2 regions of the Stenotrophomonas sp. genome follow, and region 2 is predicted to be linked to the other one. Evidence: predicted binding sites of a transcription regulator. Region 2 holds the regulator's gene; the other holds the start of a gene.
The links. The regulator FliA, encoded in region 2, starts transcription of late flagellar genes. The targets are predictions, from matches to a motif close to TAAAGTTTNNCNNNCNNNGGCCGATAA.
Positions count from the first base shown of each region.

Region 1: AC5JLE_RS00270 (methyl-accepting chemotaxis protein) is a predicted target of FliA. The motif match lies at 2,421-2,447, and genes of this name have one in related genera.

Region 1 is NZ_JCACKF010000001.1:56,351-61,714, reverse strand. Features, by position in the region: gene AC5JLE_RS00270 (methyl-accepting chemotaxis protein) at 167-2,389, opposite strand; gene AC5JLE_RS00265 (barstar family protein) at 3,559-3,951, shown strand; gene mutS (DNA mismatch repair protein MutS) at 4,087-5,364, shown strand, end outside.
Region 2 is NZ_JCACKF010000037.1:338,379-352,690, reverse strand. Features, by position in the region: gene AC5JLE_RS15075 (chemotaxis protein CheW) at 1-295, opposite strand, end outside; gene AC5JLE_RS15070 (ParA family protein) at 292-1,074, opposite strand; gene motD (flagellar motor protein MotD) at 1,079-2,095, opposite strand; gene AC5JLE_RS15060 (flagellar motor protein) at 2,097-2,837, opposite strand; gene AC5JLE_RS15055 (chemotaxis protein CheA) at 2,928-4,772, opposite strand; gene AC5JLE_RS15050 (protein phosphatase CheZ) at 4,775-5,380, opposite strand; gene cheY (chemotaxis response regulator CheY) at 5,380-5,772, opposite strand; gene AC5JLE_RS15040 (RNA polymerase sigma factor FliA) at 5,830-6,576, opposite strand; gene AC5JLE_RS15035 (MinD/ParA family ATP-binding protein) at 6,573-7,460, opposite strand; gene flhF (flagellar biosynthesis GTPase FlhF) at 7,447-9,063, opposite strand; gene flhA (flagellar biosynthesis protein FlhA) at 9,209-11,269, opposite strand; gene flhB (flagellar biosynthesis protein FlhB) at 11,314-12,444, opposite strand; gene AC5JLE_RS15015 (putative bifunctional diguanylate cyclase/phosphodiesterase) at 12,651-14,312, opposite strand, start outside.

The DNA.
Region 1 (5,364 bases), on a different contig from region 2:
CTCCTAGGTTCCGGTATGGCGCAAGTGTCCTCCCGCGGCTGGCAACCGGAAGTGAAATGCGCGTGTCCGCGGCCTCATCGGCCATCGCGCGTTCAGGAAGAAAATCCGCGCCCATCACGATCAGCCATCGTGATGGGCGCCGTCTCCCTGCCGGCATTGCCCTCTGCTAGAACTCTTCCCACCCCCCGGCATTGGCTGCCAGTGTCGGCTCGATGCGCGGCGACAGCGTTGCCGCCCTGCGCACCGGGGTGACCTTCGCGGCCACCGCAGCCAGGGCCGGACGCACGGCTGCAGCCGCCGTTACCGCGCCGGTGCGGAACACCGAAACCGCCTCGGCCAGCAGGTTCGCCTGCTCCTCCATGGAACGCGCCGCAGCACTGGCCTCTTCCACCAGTGCCGCATTCTGCTGCGTGGTCTCGTCCATCTGCACCACCGCCTGGTTCACCTGTTCGATGCCCGAACTCTGCTCCTGCGAGGCAGCAGAGATATCGGCCATGATGTCGGTCACGCGCTGCACGGAAGCAACGATCTCGCCCATCGTGGTGCCTGCCTGTCGGACCAGCGCCGATCCATCGGCGACCTTGCCAACCGAATCTTCGATCAGGCCCTTGATCTCCTTGGCCGCACCGGCCGAGCGCTGTGCCAGCGTGCGCACCTCACTGGCCACCACCGCAAAGCCCCTGCCCTGCTCGCCGGCACGCGCGGCTTCCACCGCCGCGTTCAACGCCAGGATGTTGGTCTGGAAGGCAATGCCATCGATGACCGAGATGATCTCGGCGATCTTCTTCGACGAGGCCTCGATGGCCGACATCGTGGTGACCACCTGGCCGACCACCTCGCCGCCCTGCGAGGCGACACCGTGCGCACCGATGGCGAGCTGGTTGGCCTGGCGGGCGTGCTCGGCGTTCTGCTTCACGGTGGAGGTCAGCTCCTCCATCGACGCCGCCGTCTCTTCCAGGTTCGCCGCCTGCTGCTCGGTGCGCCGCGACAGATCGGTGTTGCCCGAGGCGATTTCGCCTGCCGCCAGGTTGATGCTGGACGCACTGGCCTGGATGCGGCCGACGATCTGCTTGAGCTGATCGACGGTCGCATTGCAGTCATCGCGCATGCGGGCGAACACGCCGTGGAAGTCACCCTGCATGCGCACAGTGAGGTCACCGCGCGAGATCGCCTGCAGCAGGGTCGACACCTGCACCAGGTTCTCGTCGGTGGTCTGCATCAGGCGATTGAGCCCGGCCACCATGTCGCGGAAATCGTAGGCGAAGCGATCTTCATCGCCGCGCAGGCTGAAGTCGCCCGCCGCCGCGGCCGTCGCCAGCCGGCGGATCTCGCTGTTGATCGCCGACAGGCTGGTCTTGGTCTCGTCCATTGCCTGGGTGATCGCCGCCTTCTCGCCCGGCAGCGGATCCATGTCCACCGACAGGTCGCCACGGGCGTAATGCTTCATCACTTCGATCAGCCGGTTCTGTACCTGCACGTGTGAGCCGACCAGCGCGTTGGTCTCGTGCACCATGCGCCCGTAGTCACCAGGGAAGGCACTCTCGTCCATGCGATAGCTGAGGCTGCCCGCATCGTGCTGGCGCGCCAACTCGCCCTGCGCCGCCATCACCGACTGCAACTGCGCCTGCATGCGCTGCATCGACCTGAGCAGCTGCGTGACCTCATCGTTGCCGGAGGCGTCAATGCTGTTGTCCAGCCGCCCATTGGCGATGCCGTCGGCCAGCTTCACCGCGCCTTCCAGCGGGCGGGTCAGGCTGCGGGTGATGGCCCACGCGGCCAGCGAGCCCAGTACCAGGCTCAACACGCCGAACACGATCGACAGCGTGCCGGTCCAGGATTCGGTTGAACGGTATTCCTCGCGGCTGCGCTCGGTCAGTGTCTCCTGATGCCGCAGCAGGGTCGAGATCGCTTCGTTCCACGCGGTTGCCAGCCCCTGCTCGGCAAGCAGTTCCTTGGCCGCGCCGTCGAAATCCCCGGCCTTCATGCGCTCGTGAAGATGCCGGGTGGAGGCGTCGGTGGCCTTGCGTGCCGCGTCGATTTTCGCCACCAGGGTATCGCCGGTCGCGTCGCGCGGAATCCTGATGTACCTGGCCCAGATACCGTCGTAGGTCTGCGACAGCTCCTGCGCCTTCTGATAATCCCTGTCAAAATCCTCGCCGCGCTTGATCACCATCAGGCGGCGGTGCATCAACACCGCGTTGTTGGTATCCAGCATGTCGTTCAACAGCCGCATCTTCACCATGTTGACGTCCACCACTTTCTCGAACTGGGCGGACTTCAGGTGATTTCCGTACAGCGCCAGGCCAACGATGGCCACGATGAACAGCAGCAGCAATCCAAACCCGGCACCCAGCCGGGATCCCACTCGGAGGTTGCGTAAGGCGAGCATCTCAATTCCCTTGATCATGGCCGTACGATCGATGGCGGCGCAGCGCACGGAAACTTTATGGGTCGATATTATTGTATCGATCCAAATCTCTGGAACTATGCAGAAAGGTGTGAAGGACACACTTAATGGAGGTGGTTATTCCTGCCGGGCATATCAATGCACGAGCACATCAATCGCAGTCATCACGCAGCGCTCGCGAGTCGTGACCGCAGAAACCGTCACCTGATGCACGGAGGGGGAGGATGAAGCCCATCGATCCTGGCACCCTTCTGTCCAGAGGAACAACGCGCTGCTTCGCGACTACCGTCAGGGCTGCAATCTGGCATCTGCCATCGCAGGGCCCCGACCCTTGAGTATTTCAACCCTGATGAAGGGGTCCAGACCCCATTACAATCGACTGCCACTGATCTCCCACTTATTGACCTTCAAGTCAATAAAACCGCAGTCATTGAGATTCTCGTCGCTCTGGAAGTAGGAGACGGGAAGGTCACCCCATGCTGCACGGACCCACGCGCTGCGCTGAGGCAATACGATCGAGGAGTGCATGGAAACTGCGTACTTTCTACTCATGCCTGTCCACGAAAATTGACTCCCAGGACGGGGCGACGGAAATTTCCTCAAGATACCGCTCAAGGTCTCTGAACGGAGAGACCCCTATAGCAGCGAAGGAGAACCACCCGGCATCGCACTCGTCGCAGACAAATATCTGAACGCCGCGCTCCTTTACTTGAGCTTTCAACACCTCACCCTGCTCACAACGGGGACAGATCAAACTACCCCCACCGCACCGGAGACGCAGATACAACGTTACTGACCATCCCAGGAACAATTTCCCAGACCTTTCTTGCCGATGATACAGGAGGAGAATCTATTTCCATCACCCAGCCAGTCATCATTGACAGTGGAAGTTGAACGCGCCCGAGGGGGTCCTGCTGCCGATGGCACCAATCAATGAAGAAGAAGACTTCGGGCGAACTCTCTACCAGCTGATGGCCCTGCTATTGGCGATGGGTCACGTCGTTTTCTTCCCTGCAAACCGGCGCGCGCCACGACGGGAGTGCCGAGCACTTTGACTCAGCAAAGTAGTTTGCCAAACCCCAGCATGGGTCCGCAAAGCATCCGGCGCTCAGCCATGTCCAACGCACAGGGAACAACGCTACAGTCGACATATGTCGCTCATCCTGCAGATCGAAGGCTGTGCCATTCACGACATCCCCAGCCTGTATGCGGAGATCAACCGCGTGTTCATGGCCGGCGAGGACTGGCAGCTCGCGCCAAGCCTGGACGCCCTGGATGATCTGCTGCATGGCGTCCATGGCGTGTTGGCCGGCCATGAGCGGGCCACGGTGATCTGGAGTGATATCGAGCACAGCCGCGCCGCACTGGGACGAACTACCACATGCCAGTGGCTGCAGTCCAAGCTGGAAGCCCCGGGCACCTTCAACACGCGGACCATTGCGCGCCAGCTGGACGCCCTGCAACGGGGCGAGGGCCCAACCTACTTCGAGATCGTGATGGATATCTTCGCCAGCCACCGGCAGATCACCCTGGTCCCGGCCTGACCCCGTTGCTGTGCGGTACCCGCCTGCCACCGGTAGCCGCAGCCCTGTGCCCCAGCAGTTACCATGGACGGCCCTGTACCCGCTCCGTTGCCGCTGCCCTCCGGCGCGAACGGACGCCCCGGATTCACGAGCCCCATGTCCAAAGAAAAGTCCGCCGAACACACCCCGCTGATGAAGCAGTTCTTCGCAGCCAAGTCCGAGTATCCGGACCTGCTGCTGTTCTTCCGCATGGGCGACTTCTACGAGCTGTTCTACGACGACGCGCGCAAGGCCGCGCGCCTGCTCGACATCACCCTGACCCAGCGTGGCAGCTCCGGCGGCGCGCCGATTCCGATGGCCGGCGTGCCGGTACATGCCTATGAAGGCTACCTGGCGAGGTTGGTGGCGCTGGGCGAGTCGGTGGCGATCTGCGAGCAGATCGGCGACCCGGCGCTGGCCAAGGGCCTGGTCGAACGCAAGGTGGTGCGCATCGTCACCCCCGGCACCGTCACCGACGAAGCGCTGCTGGATGAGCGCCGTGACACCCTGCTGATGGCGCTGTCGCGCACGAAGCAGGGCTACGGCCTGGCCTGGGCCGACCTGGCCGGTGGCCGCTTCCTGGTCAATGAAGTCGAGACCGACGACGCGCTGGAAGCCGAACTGGCCCGACTGGAACCGGCCGAGCTGCTGGTGCCCGACGAGGAGAACTGGCCCGACTTCCTGCGCCAGCGCACCGGCGTGCGCCGCCGTGCGCCGTGGCTGTTCGACGCGGACAGCGGCCGCCGCCAGCTGCTGAACTTCTTCAAGCTGCACGATCTGAGCGGCTTCGGTATCGATGACAAGCCACGTGCCACCGCCGCCGCCGGCGCCCTGCTCGGTTATGTCGAGGAAACCCAGAAGCAGCGCCTGCCGCACCTGACCTCGATCGCGATGGAAACCGCCGGCGAGGCGATCGCGATGAACGCCGCCACCCGCCGCCACCTGGAACTGGATACGCGCGTCGACGGCGATACCCGCAATACCCTGCTGGGCGTGCTCGACAGCACGGTGACGCCGATGGGCGGGCGCCTGCTGCGCCGGTGGCTGCACCGCCCGCTGCGCCTGCGCGAGGTACTGGTACAGCGCCACCATGCGGTGGAAACCCTGATCGATCGCGGCAGCGATGCCGACATCCGCGAACAGTTCCGCCGCCTCGGCGACCTGGAACGCATCCTGACCCGCGTCGCACTGCGTTCGGCGCGCCCGCGTGATTTCTCCACCCTGCGCGATGGCCTGGGCCTGCTGCCGGCGGTGCGCGAAGTGCTGGCGCCGCTGGATTCACCGCGCCTGCAGGCACTGCATGCCGCCTTGGGCGAGCACGACGCGTGCGCACAGCTGCTGGCCAGCGCCATCGCCGAAATGCCGCCACTGAAGCTGAGCGACGGCGGCGTGCTG
Region 2 (14,312 bases):
CGTCCCACGTGGGTTCGCGTTCGGCATCGATCACGCTGACGGGCGCGGACGCGGCATCGAAAGCGGCTTCCAGTGCGGCATTGTCCACGGCAGGGGCAGCGGCAACGCTCTCGGTTTCGGTTTCGTAGATCACCTCGGCCGGCAGGTCATCCCAGGTGGGTTCGCGTTCGGCGGCGGCTTCGGTGGCCGTGGCCGGGGCGGTGCTGATCGGCGCGGGGAGGGGAGCGGCGGCCGGGGCGATCGCCTCGCCCAGCAGTTCGTCCAGGTAGTCGTCGAGGATGCCGGTGCTGTTCATGCGGCCTGCTCCAGGGCGCGGGCATCCTCGCCGAGGATCCAGTTCAAGGCGCGCCGGTAGGCAGCCAGGCCACGCCCCGGGTAGTCTTCGCCGACGCTCGGCAGGGTCAGCCCGGCGGCGTTGCTGATGCGGGTGTCGATCGGAATCGCATCTTCCCAGACGCGGCTGCCATGCCGGTCCTGCATGGTGCGCAGCGATTCGTTGCCGGCGCGGGTGCGACGGTCGAACAGGGTTGGCAGGATCGAGATCGGCAGCGGCCGGCGGCGCGAACGCTCGACCATCTCGCCGGTGCGGACCATGCCATCCAGGCCGTGCAGCGCCAGCGGCTCGGCCTGGGTCGGAATGATCAGGCGATCGGCGGCAGCCAGTGCGTTGATCATCAGCAGGCCGAGCGTCGGTGCGCAGTCCAGCAGGATGTAGTCGTGCTGGCCCTGGTGGCGCGCCAGCGCGTTCTGCAGGGCCAGGCCGAGGCCGGGTTGGTTGGCGCTACGGCGTTCCAGCGTGGCCAGCGCGGACTGCGCGCAGACGTAGTCCAGGCCCTGGATGTTGCTGGCATGGCACAGGCCGGACAGGTCCGCCGGCGGTGCGCCGAACAGCTCCAGCACGCCGGCCGGCGGCGGGTCCACCGGCACGCCGAAGGCGCGGCTGAGCGAAGCATGCGGATCGAGGTCGATCAGCAGCACGCGATGGCCGAGCGCGGCCAGGCCGCGGCCGAGGGCGAGGGTGGTGGTGGTCTTGCCGACTCCGCCCTTCTGGTTGGCGACTGCCCAGATGCGCATCGGATTACTCCTTCATTGCCGGGGGAACGGCGGCGCCGACGCGGCTGCCAGCCGGCACCGGTGGCAACGTCACCGGTGCGATGGGGGAGGTGGGGGTGCTGGCCGGCGTTGCGGCGGCCTGTTCGGTGACGGTGCTGCCGGTGGCGCCGGTGGCTGCGTTCAGGCGCTGGCCGAGCGGGTCCACCGAATGCGAGGTGTCGGCCAGGATGATGACCATCACCCGACGGTTGCGGTTGCGGCCCTGGGCGCTGTCGTTCTCTTCGCGAGGGCGGAACTGGCCATAGCCGACCATCGCCAGCCGCGACGGCTGCACGCCCTGGTCGGCGAACAGATGCACCACGCTGGCGGCGCGTCCGGCCGACAGCTCCCAGTTCGAGGGGAAGGTGGCGGTGGCGATCGGCACGTTGTCGGTGTGCCCTTCCACGCGCACGCTGTTGGGCACGTCGCGCAGCACCTCGGCCAGGCTGGCCAGGGTCTGCCGCGCATGCACGTCCAGCGCGGCCGAGCCGGTCGGGAACAGGATGTCGCTGTTGATCTCGACTTCGATCCACAGCTCGGTGCGGCGCACGCTGATCATGCCGCGGTCGATCAACGGCGCCAGTGCGGCGGTGAGGCGGTCGGCGATGCTGTTGAGCTGGCGCTCGGCGCGCGCGATCTGCTCCTGGTTGTGCACCGACACCGGCATGCGCATCTGCGAGGCCATCGACGGCAGCAGCGTCGGGTCGTGCGAGGGCGCCGGCGCGGACGGTCCGATCTTGGTGCCGGACTTGATCACCGACGGGCTGTCCCAGCCGCCACCCTGCACCTGCTTGTTGCCCACCTGCACCGGATTGATCGTGCGCGGCGCGCCACCGAAGGCATCGGTGAGCGCGTCAGCCATGATCCGGTACTTGCCCTCGTTCACCGACGAGATCGCGTACATGACCACGAAGAAGGCGAGCAGCAGCGTCATCAGGTCGGCATAGGGGATCGCCCATGCTTCGTGGTTGGCGTGCTCTTCGTGGTGCTTGCGGCGGGCCATGTCAGTGCAGGAAGCCGGAGAGGTTGGTTTCGATGTTGCGCGGGTTCTCGCCCTGGGCGATCGAGATCAGGCCTTCGATGACCATTTCGCGGTCGCGCGTGTTGTGCGAGATCACGCTCTTGAGCTTGGCGGCGATCGGCAGGAACAGCAGGTTGGCCGAGGCGATGCCGTAGATCGTGGCGGTGAACGCCGCAGCGATGCCGTGGCCGAGCTTGCTCGGATCGGCCAGGTTCTTCATCACCGCGATCAGGCCCAGCACGGCGCCGATGATGCCGAGCGTCGGTGCGTAGATGCCCATCGCTTCGAACACCTTGGCGCCGGCCTGGTCCTGGTGTTCCTGGCTGCCCAGTTCGATTTCCAGCATGTGCCGCATCGATTCGGGCTCGACACCGTCCACCAGCAGCTGCAGGCCCTTGCGCAGGAACGGGTCCTGCTGCGCTTCCACCTGCGATTCCAGGCCGAGCAGGCCCTGGCGGCGGGCGATGTTGCTCCACTCGACGATCTGCTGGATCAGTTCGCGGCGATCGCTGTGCGGCGGGCGCACGACCCAGCGCACGATCTTGAACGCATGCTTGAACACCGCCGGCGAGGTGTGCAGCAGGATCGCGGCAACGGTGCCGACGATGACGATCACGAACGCCGCAGGCGACCACAACGACGCCAGGCCGGCGCCCTTGAGGATGCTGCCACCGACCAGCGAGGCCAGGGCGAGAAAGAGTCCAATGAGGCTGAGTCTATCCATGGATCCGGTATCGGCTTGTATGAATGGGACTTGAGACACCGGTACGGGCTACTGGTGCGACTTCACGGTTTTACGGGTTCAGCAAGCGGATCAGTCGTGCGGGCTGCGCAGGCCATCCACATCCAGGATCAGCGCCATGCGACCATCGCCGATCAAGGTTGCACCGGCGTAACCGCGCAGGCCGCGCAGGGCCTTCGGCAGTGGCTTGATGACCACTTCCTCGCGCCCACGGACCTGGTCCACGACCAGGCCGAAGCGCGCTTCGCCGGCCTGCAGCACCACGATGGTCAGCAGGGTCGATGCGGCCGGCGTCACATCCAGCCAATGCCGCAGATCGACCAGCGGCAGCGTGTGCGAACGGCGGTCGAGCACGGCACGGCCATCGAACCAGCCCAGCGAGGTGGGCGGCGCGTGCAGCACCTCCATCACGCGCGCCAGCGGCAGCGCATAGACGTCCTCGCCGGCCTGCACCAGCAGGGTCGGCAGGATCGCCAGGGTCAGCGGTACGCGGATCAGGAAGCGGCTGCCGCGGCCCAGCTCCGACTGGATCTGGATCTGCCCGCTGAGTTCGCGGATGCGCGACTGCACCACGTCCATGCCGACGCCGCGTCCGGAAATATCCGTGACCTGCTGCTTGGTCGAGAAGCCGGGCAGGAACACCAGGTGCAGGCACTCCTCGCTGCTCAGGCGGGCGGCGGCTTCCGGATCGATCAGGCCCTTCTCGCGTGCCTTCGCGCGCAGCTTTTCCGGATCGATGCCGGCGCCATCGTCCTGCACCTCGATGCTGACGTAGTCACCTTCCTGCTGCGCCGACAACCGCACATGGCCCATGCGCGGCTTGCCCTGCGCTTCGCGCAGGTCGGGCATTTCCACGCCATGGTCGATGGCGTTGCGGACCAGGTGCACCAGCGGGTCGGCCAGCGCTTCGACCAGGTTGCGGTCGAGCTCGGTCTCCGCGCCGATCAGCTCCAGGTCCACTTCCTTCTTCAGCGAGCGGGCGACGTCGCGGGCGACCTTGGGGAAGCGCGAGAATACCTTGCCCACCGGCTGCATGCGGGTGCGCATCACCGCCGACTGCAGGCGCGCGGTGGCGATGTCCAGGGTGGACACGGCGCGGTCCAGCTCCTCGTCGCGCAGGCGCGCACGCAGGGTCTTGAGCCGGTTGCGCGACAGCACCAGTTCGCCGATCAGGTTGACGATCGCATCCAGGCGCTTGGTGTCCACGCGCACGGTGTGTTCGGCTTCGGCCAGCGGCTTGGCGGCCGGCTTGGCCACCGGTGCCGGTGCGGCGGCCGGGCGCGGGGCGGCGATCGGTGCCGGCGCCACCGCAGCCGCGGGCCTGGCGCCGGGTGCGGCGCCGCCGTGCAGCTGGTCGAGCAGGGCTTCGAACTCATCTTCGCTGATCAGGCCGTCGTCGGCCTTCTTTGCCGGCGCCACCGCAGTCGGTGCGTTGCCACCGTGCAGCTGGTCGAGCAGCGCCTCGAACTCGTCGTCGGTGATCAGGTCGCCGGCACCGGCCGTCGGTGCGGCGGCAGCGGCGGCAGGCGCTGCTGCACCTCCATGCACGTCGAACTGGGCGATCAGGTCCGGCGGTGCATAGCCCGGCTCGGTGCCGGAAGACACGGCATCGAGCATCGACTGCAGGTAGTCCAGCGATTGCTGGGCGGCGTCGAAGTGATGGGCCTGCAGCACGGCCTGGCCGGCACGTGCAGCGCCCAGCGCTTCTTCAGCGGCGTGGCACAGCTCGACCATGGCGGTGACACCGAGGAAACCCGCGCCGCCCTTGAGCGTGTGGTAGCCCCGGAACACCGCGTTGAGCTGTTCGGTGTCCTGCGGTGCCTGCTCCAGCGACACCAGCTGTTCGCCGAGGCGATCCAGGATTTCCTGTGCCTCGATGATGAAATCGGCAGTGATGTCGTCGGATACCGCGCTCATGCTTACAGCCCCAGATCCGACAACAGGTCGTCGGCGTCGTTCTGCGAGACCGCGTGGCGGTCCAGTCCCTTCAGTGCCGGCCCGGCCAGTTCCGGGTCGGTGCGATGCTGTTCCGGCGGCAGGCCGAGCGCGCCGAAGCCTTCATGCACGCGGCGGACGATGCCGACCACGCGACGGATGATCTGCCCGGTCAGGTCCTGGTAGCTCTGGGTCAGGGCGATCTCGGTCAGGTTGTGGCGGATGCGCTCGAGCTGCGCGTCCTGGCCTGGCTGCAGGCCTTCGGCGCGCAGCTGCTCGGTCAGGCTGCGGCATTCCTCGGCCAGGTCCAGGGTGCGGTGGGTGGCCTGTTCGGTCATCGCCACCACGTGGTCCAGGCGTGCGCACGCATCGTCCAGTTCGCCGGCCTCGCTGGGCACGGTCGGCAGTTCGCCCAGGGCCTGCCCCAGCTCGCGGGCCAGCCGCGAGAGGCCGCTCATCATCGGCTGCGTGCGCAGCGCGACCAGTCCGTCGATGCGTTGCCGCCAGGCGGCTTCGTCACCGGACTCCAGGGCATCCAGGGCTTCCTGCAGGCGCAGGGCGAGGGCGTTCTTGTCGACCGTGGTATCCATCAGGCGCTGGCCGCCAGGCGTTCGAAGATCTTGCCCAGCTTCTCTTCCAGCGTCTGCGCGGTGAAGGGCTTGATGATGTAGCCGTTCACGCCGTTCTGGGCCGCTTCGATGATCTGCTCGCGCTTGGCTTCGGCGGTGACCATCAGCACTGGCAGGGTCTTCAGCTTGGCGTCGGCACGGATCGCCTTGAGCAGTTCGATGCCGGTCATCACCGGCATGTTCCAGTCGGTGACCACGAAATCGAAGGGCTGGCTCTGCAGCAGCGACAGTGCGGCATGCCCGTCCTCGGCTTCGGCGGTGTTGGTGAAGCCCAGATCGCCCAGCAGGTTCTTGACGATTCGACGCATGGTCGAGAAGTCGTCGACGATGAGGATGCGCATGTTCTTGTTCAAAGCAGAGTTCCTTTGTTGTTCATTCCGGGCGGCCGGGGGCAGTCGCCTCGGGGATGTTCATTCTTCCAGGCCGGCGTCGACGGCCTCGAAGATCTTCAGGCGGCCGCGCAGGCGCAGCACGGCCTGGCCATGGATCTGGCAGACCCGCGACTCGCTCACGCCGAGCACCGCGCCGATCTCCTTCAGGTTCAGCTCCTGCTCGTAGTACAGCGAGAGCACCAGCTGTTCGCGCTCGGGCAGGTGGCCGATGGCCTTGCCCAGCTCGCGACCGAACTCGCCGCGCTCCAGCACCTGCTGCGGGGTCGGGCCGCCCTGGGCGACGGTATCCAGTTCGCCCTGGTCTTCGATGCGCGACTCCAGGCTCAGCACCTGGCCACGTGCGGCGTCTTCCATCAGCCTCAGGTACTCGGGCAGCGGCATCTCCATCGCGGCGGCCACTTCGGTGGCGCTGGCGGCACGGCCCGTGCTCTGTTCCAGGCGGCGGATGGTGGCGGCGGCGTCGCGTGCACGGCGGTGCACCGAGCGCGGCACCCAGTCGCCACGGCGGATCTCGTCGATCATCGAGCCGCGGATGCGGATCGAGGCATAGGTCTCGAACGAGGCGCCCTGGTCGGCGTCGTAGCTGCGCGAGGCTTCGATCAGGCCCATCATGCCGGCCTGGATCAGATCATCGACTTCGACGCTGGCCGGCAGGCGCGCGGCCAGGTGGTGGGCGATGCGTCGCACCAGGTCCGAATGCTGGGCGATGACCTCGTTGGCCGCCGAGCGCTGGACTTCCCTGTACTGGTGGGCTGCGCCTTTCATGCGGCCACCCCACGCTGCTTGAGGATGCGTTCGAGGAAGAACTCGACGCCACCGCGCGGTTCGGTCGGTGCCTGCCAGCGCGCGGTGCGGCGTGCGATCTCGGTGATCGCCAGCGCCGACGGGCTGGACGGATAGGCCTTCACCACCGGCTGCTGGCGCTGCACCGACAGGCGCAGCCAGTCATCCTGCGGCACGCAGCCCAGGTAGTTCAGCGAGACATCGGCGAGGAACTTCTCGCAGACGCGGGTCAGCTTCTCGTACAGCACGCGGCCCTCGTTCGGGTCGCGCACCATGTTGGCCACCACCTGGATGCGGTCCACGCCGCGCTCGCGCGACAGCACCTTGATCAGTGCGTAGGCGTCGGTGATCGAGGCCGGTTCGTCACAGACCACCACCACGGTGTCCTGCGCGGCCTGGCAGAAGGTCAGCACGCCGTCGGTGATGCCGGCGGCGGTATCGACCACCATGATGTCCAGCTCGCGTTCCAGTTCGGAGAACACGTTGACCAGGCCGACATGCTCGGCCGGGGCCAGCTCGGCCATGTGCCGGCGGCCGGAAGCGGCCGGGACCACCAGCACGCCGTTCGGGCCTTCGACGATGACGTCATCCAGCGAGCAGCGGCCGGCCACCAGGTCGGCCAGCGTAAAGGTGGGGTTCAAGCCCAGGATCACGTCGATGTTGGCCAGGCCCAGGTCGGCGTCCAGCAGCAGCGTGCGCTTGCCCATGCCGGCCAGCGCCACCGCCAGGTTGGCGGACACATTCGTCTTGCCCACGCCGCCCTTGCCGCCGGTCACGGCAATGGTGCGCACAGGGCCGAGCGGCTCGCTGCGGGTGGCCGACAGCGGGAAGGTCTTGGTCAGCTTGGCGTACTCACGCGACGGCATGGTTCAACTCCGGGTTGCAGGGCATATCGGCCGCTCGGCGCAAATCTTCAAGGCGAAGTACAAGATTGGCTGCACTGGCCCGGTGCAGGTCCTCCGGGACGTCCTGGCCATCGGTCACCCAGGTGATCGGCAGGGCGTGGTCCACGGCCACCGACAGGGCGTTGCCGAAGCGGCCGGTCTCGTCCAGCTTGCTCAGCACCAGGCCCTGCAGGTTGGCCGCACCGAAGCGGCGCACCACCTCGTCCATGTCGCCGAAGCTGGTGTTGGCCGGCAGCACCAGCAGGGTGCGCACCTGGCGCGCGGCGCGCAGCCACTGCAGCTGGGCGGCCAGGGCACGGTCGCGCGGGCCCAGGCCGGCGGTATCGATCAGCACCAGCTTGTAGTCCTTCAAGCGTTCCAGCAGCTGGTCCAGGTCGGTGCCGCTGTTGGCCTCGTGCACGGCGATGCCGAGCTGGCGGCCGTAGCCATACAGCTGTTCACGGGCGCCGATGCGGGTGGTGTCGGTGGTGACCAGGGCGACGTCACGCGGGGCGTGCTTCTCGGCGAAGCGCGAGGCCAGCTTGGCGATGGTGGTGGTCTTGCCGGCGCCGGTCGGGCCGACCAGCGCGATCACGCCGCCTTCCTCCAGCGGGTCGACCGGGGCGATCGGCAGCTTGCGCGAGATCAGCCCCAGCATCAGGCCGCGGCCACGATGGGCTTCGGTCTCCAGCGGGATCTGCATGGCCACGTCGCGGGCCAGCCCGGCGTCGAAACCGTACTCGTCCATCAGGTCCAGCGCGGTGGCGCGCACCGGGCTGCCACGCAGGCGCTCGTCGGTGAAGCGGTTCATCTCGCGCTCGATCACCTGGCGCATGCCGGCCACTTCCTGGCGCAGCTGGCGGATCTCGGCGTCGTCCTGGGCAACCACGGTCAGCGTCGGTGCCGGGGCCAGCATGGGGGCCGGGCTGGCCTCGATAGCGGCTTCGACCGCTGCCGGTTCGCTGGCGGCGATCCCGGGCTGCGCGTCGATCACGGCAGCGGTCGGCAGCGGCGGCGGCAGCACGGTCGGGGCCACGCTTTCGTGATGCGCCTCGTGCGGCGGGTCGATCTGGAAGCGCGCGCGGTTGGCCGGCACGGTGGCGGCCGGTGCAACGATGGCCTCGGCGAACGGCGCGAAGGTCTGATCCGGCGGTGCCGGTTCGTTGACGGCGGCGCGGGCCAGGGTGGCGGCGAAGCCGGTGCTGCCCCGGGTCGGCACGATCTCGTCGGCGCTGTCCAGGGTGCGGCCGGTGGCACCGACGGCGGCGCGGGCGAGGGCGGCCACTGCCGAGGTGGTGGCCGCGACCGGTTCCGGCGCCGGGGTGCTGCTGCGGCGGCGGGTGACGGCGGCGATCACCGCGTCGGCGGCGGTGCGCGGCTTGGGTGCCGGCGGCGGTGCGACGTCACGGCGCGAGGCTTCCAGTGCACGCTGCACGGCGCTCTCGTCGTAGTTGGCGGCGGCGACGATCTCGATGCCTTCCTCGATCCGGCGGTTGGACAGGATCACGGCGTCAGGACCATGTTCCTTGCGCACCAGGTTCATGGCCGAGCGCATGTCGGCGGCGACGAATCGTTTGATTTTCATGCTGTGGTCACGGGGCGAAGACGGCGGGGTGGCGGTCGGAGAACTCGGGTGGTCGGTGGTCTGCACGGTGCGGGTTCCCCTTGGTATCTGTCTGTTGCGTTGGTTCGAAAGTGGTGTCTGTTTTCTGGCGCATCGCAGGGCGGCGTCAGCTGATCGTTCCGACCAGCTTCAGGCGCTTGTCCTCCGGCACCTCGCTGTAGGCCAGGACCGACAGCGACGGAACGCTGTGGCGGACCAGGCGGGCCAGCGCGGCGCGCACCGGGCCAGGTACCAGCACGACCGCGGGCTCGTTGCGGGCTTCCTGCTTGCTGACACATTCGGCCAGGCTCTGGTGCAGTCGCTCAGCGAGTCCGGGTTCCAGCGCGGCGCCGTTGCCCTGCGTGGACTCCTGCAAGACACGTTCCAATTGCGGATTGAGGGTGAACACCGGCAGCTCCGCCGACATTCCGGCGATCTCCTGCACGATGAAGCGGCCCAGTGCGGTGCGAACAGCGGCGGTCAGCACGGCCGGGTCCTGGCTGCTGGGCGCATGTTCGACCAGTGCCTCGGCGATCTTGCGCAGCTGGCGGATCGGAATGCGCTCGACCAGCAGGTTCTGCAGCACGCGCACCACCGCCGACAGCGGCAACGCCTTCGGCGTCAGATCTTCGACGAGCTTGGGCGCGCTCTTGGCCAGGTTGGCCAGCAGGTGCTGCACTTCTTCGTGGCCGAGCAGTTCCGGCGCGTGCTCACGGATCAGGTGCGACAGATGGGTGGCGACCACGGTCGCCGGATCGACCACGGTGTAGCCCAGCGTTTCGGCCTGGGCGCGCTGGTGCGGCTGGATCCAGGTGGCGTCCAGGCCGAACGCGGGGTCCTTGCCGGCGATGCCTTCCAGCGCGCCGAGCGCGCTGCCCGGGTCCAGCGCCAGCTCGCGGTCGGGGTGGATCTCGGCGGTGGCCACCGGCACGCCGTGCACCAGCACGCGGTAGCCGTTGGCCGGCAGTTCCAGGTTGTCGCGGATGTGCACCGACGGGATCAGGAAGCCGACATCCTGGGTCAGCTTGCGGCGCACGCCCTTGATGCGCGCCATCAGTTCGCCGCCCTGGTTGCTGTCCACCAGCGGGATCAGCCGGTAGCCGACCTCCAGGCCCAGCGGATCGACCGGGCGCAGTTCGTCCCAGCTCAGTTCGGCAGTCGGTGCCGGTGCGGCCGGGCGGCCGAGTGCGTTGAGTGCGGCGGCATCGGTGCCACCGCCTGCCGCATCGGCAGCCGGCGCCTTGCCCTTGCGGTACAGCTTCCAGGCGATGAAGCCGAGGATCGCGGCCAGCGTCAGGAAAGCGACGTTGGGCATGCCCGGCACCAGGCCGACCACGCCGATGATGCCGGCGGTGATCGCCAGCGCACGGTACTGGCCGAACACCTGGCCGGTCATGGCCTGGGCCATGTCCTGCGAGCGCGAGGCGCGGGTAACCAGCATGGCCACGGCGCTGGAGACCAGCAGGGCCGGCAGCTGCGCTACCAGGCCGTCACCGATCGACAGCAGGGTGTAGGTGGCGGCGGCTTCGCCGAACGGCATGCCATGCTGCAGCACGCCCACGGCCAGGCCGCCGAGCATGTTGATGAACAGGATCAGGATGCCGGCAATGGCATCGCCGCGGATGAACTTGCTGGCGCCGTCCATCGCACCGTAGAAGTCGGCTTCCTCACGCACTTCCTCGCGGCGCAGCTTGGCTTCTTCACGCGTCAGCAAACCGGCGTTGAGGTCGGCGTCGATCGCCATCTGCTTGCCGGGCATCGCGTCCAGGATGAAGCGCGCGGTCACTTCCGAAACGCGGCCGGCACCCTTGGTAATGACCACGAAATTGATGATGGTCAGGATCGCGAACACCACGATGCCGACCGCGTAGTTGCCGCCGATCACGAATTCACCGAAGGCGGCGATGACCTTGCCCGCGGCATCATGGCCGTTCTGGCCGTTCAGCAGGATCACACGGGTGGAGGCCACGTTCAGCGCCAGCCGCAGCATGGTGGTGATCAGCAGCACGATCGGGAAGATGGTGAAGTCCAGCGGGCGCTTCACGTAGACCACCGCCAGCAGCACCATCAGCGAGATGGCGATGTTGAAGGTGAACAGCGCATCGAGCACCGGCGCGGCCAGCGGCACCACGACCATGGCCAGCAGGGCCAGCACGATCAGCGGCGCGCCAAGGCCCTGGCGGATCATTTCCAGGGCGCGGCGGGTGTTGAAACCGGCGGAGGGCTGGGCGCTCACGGGCGGCCTCCCTTGCCGAATTCATCCACCTGGATGTGCGGGGCGTCCGGCATCGGGCCAGTGCGCCAGGCGCGCAGCTGGTAGACGTAGGACAGGACCTGGGCGACGGCCGAATACAGTCTCACGGGGATTTCCTTTCCGAGTTGGCCTTCCCGATACAAGGCGCGTGCCAAAGGCGGGGCGGAGACGATCGCCACCTTGTTGCCGTCGGCCACTTCACGGATGCGCAGGGCGGTTTCGTCCACGCCCAGCGCGACCACGGTGGGGGCGTTCATGGCGCCGCCCTCGTACTTCAGGGCCACCGCGTAGTGGGTGGGGTTGACCACCACCACGTCGGCAGTGGGCACCGCCTCCATCATCCGGCGGTTGGCCATCTGCTGCTGCAGCTGGCGGATGCGGCCCTTCACCTCGGGGCTGCCCTCGCTTTCCTTCATTTCCCGGCGCAGTTCCTCGCGGGTCATCTTCAGCTTGCGCGTCCAGTTCCAGCGCTGGTACGGCGCATCGATGGCGGCCAGCACCAGCATCGCGCCGGCGGTGGCCAGCAACAGGCGCAGGGTGAAGCCCAGGCCATCGGTGATGGCGGTTTCCAGCGGGTGGTGGATCAGCCCGCGCAGGGTGTCGAAGCCGGTCCAGACCACCAGCCCGGCGGCGACGCCGACGAAGGCCACGCGCAGCAGCGATTTGGTGAATTCGGCAATCGCCTCCGGGCCATACAGGCGCTTGAGCCCGCTCATCGGGTTCATGCGGTTGATGTCGGGCAGCAACGCCTTCTGCGACCAGCGCAGGCCGCCCATCACCAGCGGGGCGACGAAGCTGGCCAGCAGGCAGACCAGCACCAGCGGTGCGATCACCAGCATGAACTGCAGCAGCAGGTCGCCGAAGTGGCCGAACAGCTCCTTCGGGTTCTGCCGCAGGCTCTGTTCCGGGCTGAGCGCGTGCTTCATCCAGGCCGTGGCGCCACGGCCGATCGAGCCGCTCATGGCCATCACCGCCAGCACGCCGGCGCCGAACACGGCGGCGGTGCCAAGTTCGCGCGAGCGCGGCAGGTTGCCCTGTTCACGGGCGTCGCGCAGGCGTTTTTCTGTCGGTTGTTCGGTCTTTTCGCCGGCGGATTCGTTCTCGGACATCACGGGCACTGCGGCAGGAGGTGCCGGGGTGCGTGCAAGAACCGTTCCACGCATGGCGTGGATCTAGCGACGGCCCGTTCTGTAGAGCCGAGCCCACGCTCGGCTGCGGTTGGGGCCAGGCGCGAAGCACAGCCGGGCATGGGCTCGGCTCTACAGGAGGGTGCCGCAGGAATCGCTCCGTGATGGCGGGCGCGCGTGGCCCGGTGTCAGCCGGGCGGGAATTGCGGCGGCGGGCTCTGCGCCAGTTCCACCCGCGGCCGCGGCAGGTCGTGCAGCTGCATGAAGCGCGCCGCGTCGACCGGTCGGCCCAGCAGGTATCCCTGCAGGAAGTCGCAGCCCAGGCGTTCCAGGTAGGCGCGCTGCGCGGCGGTCTCCACGCCCTCGGCGACGATGTCCATGTCCAGCGCATGGCCCAGCGCCACGATCGCCGAGACGATCACCACGTCTTCGGCACTGTGTTCCAGGTCGCGCACGAACGCATGGTCGATCTTGATCTCGGTGGCCGGCAGCCGCTTCAGGTACAGCAGGCTGGAATAGCCGGTTCCGAAATCATCGATGGAGATGCCCACGCCCAGCGCCGACAGCGCCTGCAGCAGGCGAAGACTGGTATCGGTATCGCGCATGACGGTGCTTTCGGTGATCTCCAGCACCAGGTGGCGCGGGGCAATGCCATGGCGCTCGATCACCTCGCGCACATCCTGCAGCAGGTGCGGCGAACTGAACTGCACCGGCGACAGGTTCACCGACATCGACCAGCTTTCATGCCCGGCGTCGTGCCAGCGCCGCAGCTGCTGGCAGGCCTGGTCCAGCGCCCAGCGCCCGATCTCGTTGATCGCACCGCTGCGCTCGGCCAGGCGGATGAAGCGGTCGGGGGGAATCAGGCCGTGTTCCGGATGGCGCCAGCGGATCAGCGCTTCGGCGCCGGCCACCTTCTGCGTGGCCACGCGGATCTTCGGCTGATAGTGCAGGAACAGCTGCTCGCTGCCGATGGCGCGGCGCAGGTCGGCCAGCAGCCGGAACTGCTGCTCGGCGCTGTCGTTCATCCAGTCGGCGAACAGCACGAAGGCGTTGCGTCCGGACTCCTTGGCCTGGTACATCGCCGCATCGGCGAAGGCCATCAGCTGGCGCTCGCTGGCGGCGTGGTCCGGGCAGATCGCCACGCCGATGCTGGCGGTCACCTGCAGTTCGTTGTCCGGCAGCAACGGGCCGCTGCCCACCGCCTGCAGGATGCGCCGGGCCAGGGTCGGCAGGTCCTCGTCGTGCTCGATGCGCACCACCAGCACGAACTCGTCGCCGCCCAGCCGTGCCAGCATATCGTGCGGGCGCAGCAGCTGGCGGGTGCGTTCGGCCACCGCCACCAGCAGCGCATCACCGGCCTGATGGCCGTAGGCATCATTGACCTGCTTGAAGCCGTCCAGGTCCATGAACATCACCGCGAAGCGGTTGCCGCCCTGTTCGGCCTCGGCCAGTGCCTGCACGATGCGCCGCTGCAGCAGCAGGCGGTTGGGCAGGCGGGTGAGCGGATCGTGCAGCGCGGCCTGGGTCAGTTCCTGCTGCGCGTCGGTCAACGAGGTGCTCAGCATCGAATTGCGCAGCCGCAGCAGTTGCGCTTCCACGCGCTGGTCCAGCCATGAGACCACCAGCACCACGGCCAGGATCGCCACGGTCAGCACCACCACCAGCATCGCCAGCCACTCGTTCTGCAGGCCATCGCCGACCGCCGCGCCGCAGACGCTGCCTTCCGGGAAGCGCGCAGCGGCCATGCCGGTGTAATGCATGCCGACGATGGCCAGGCCGAGCAGGCCCGCCGCCGCCAGTCGATCACCGATGCGGGTGCGCTGGGCGCGCAGCCGGAACGCCACGTACAG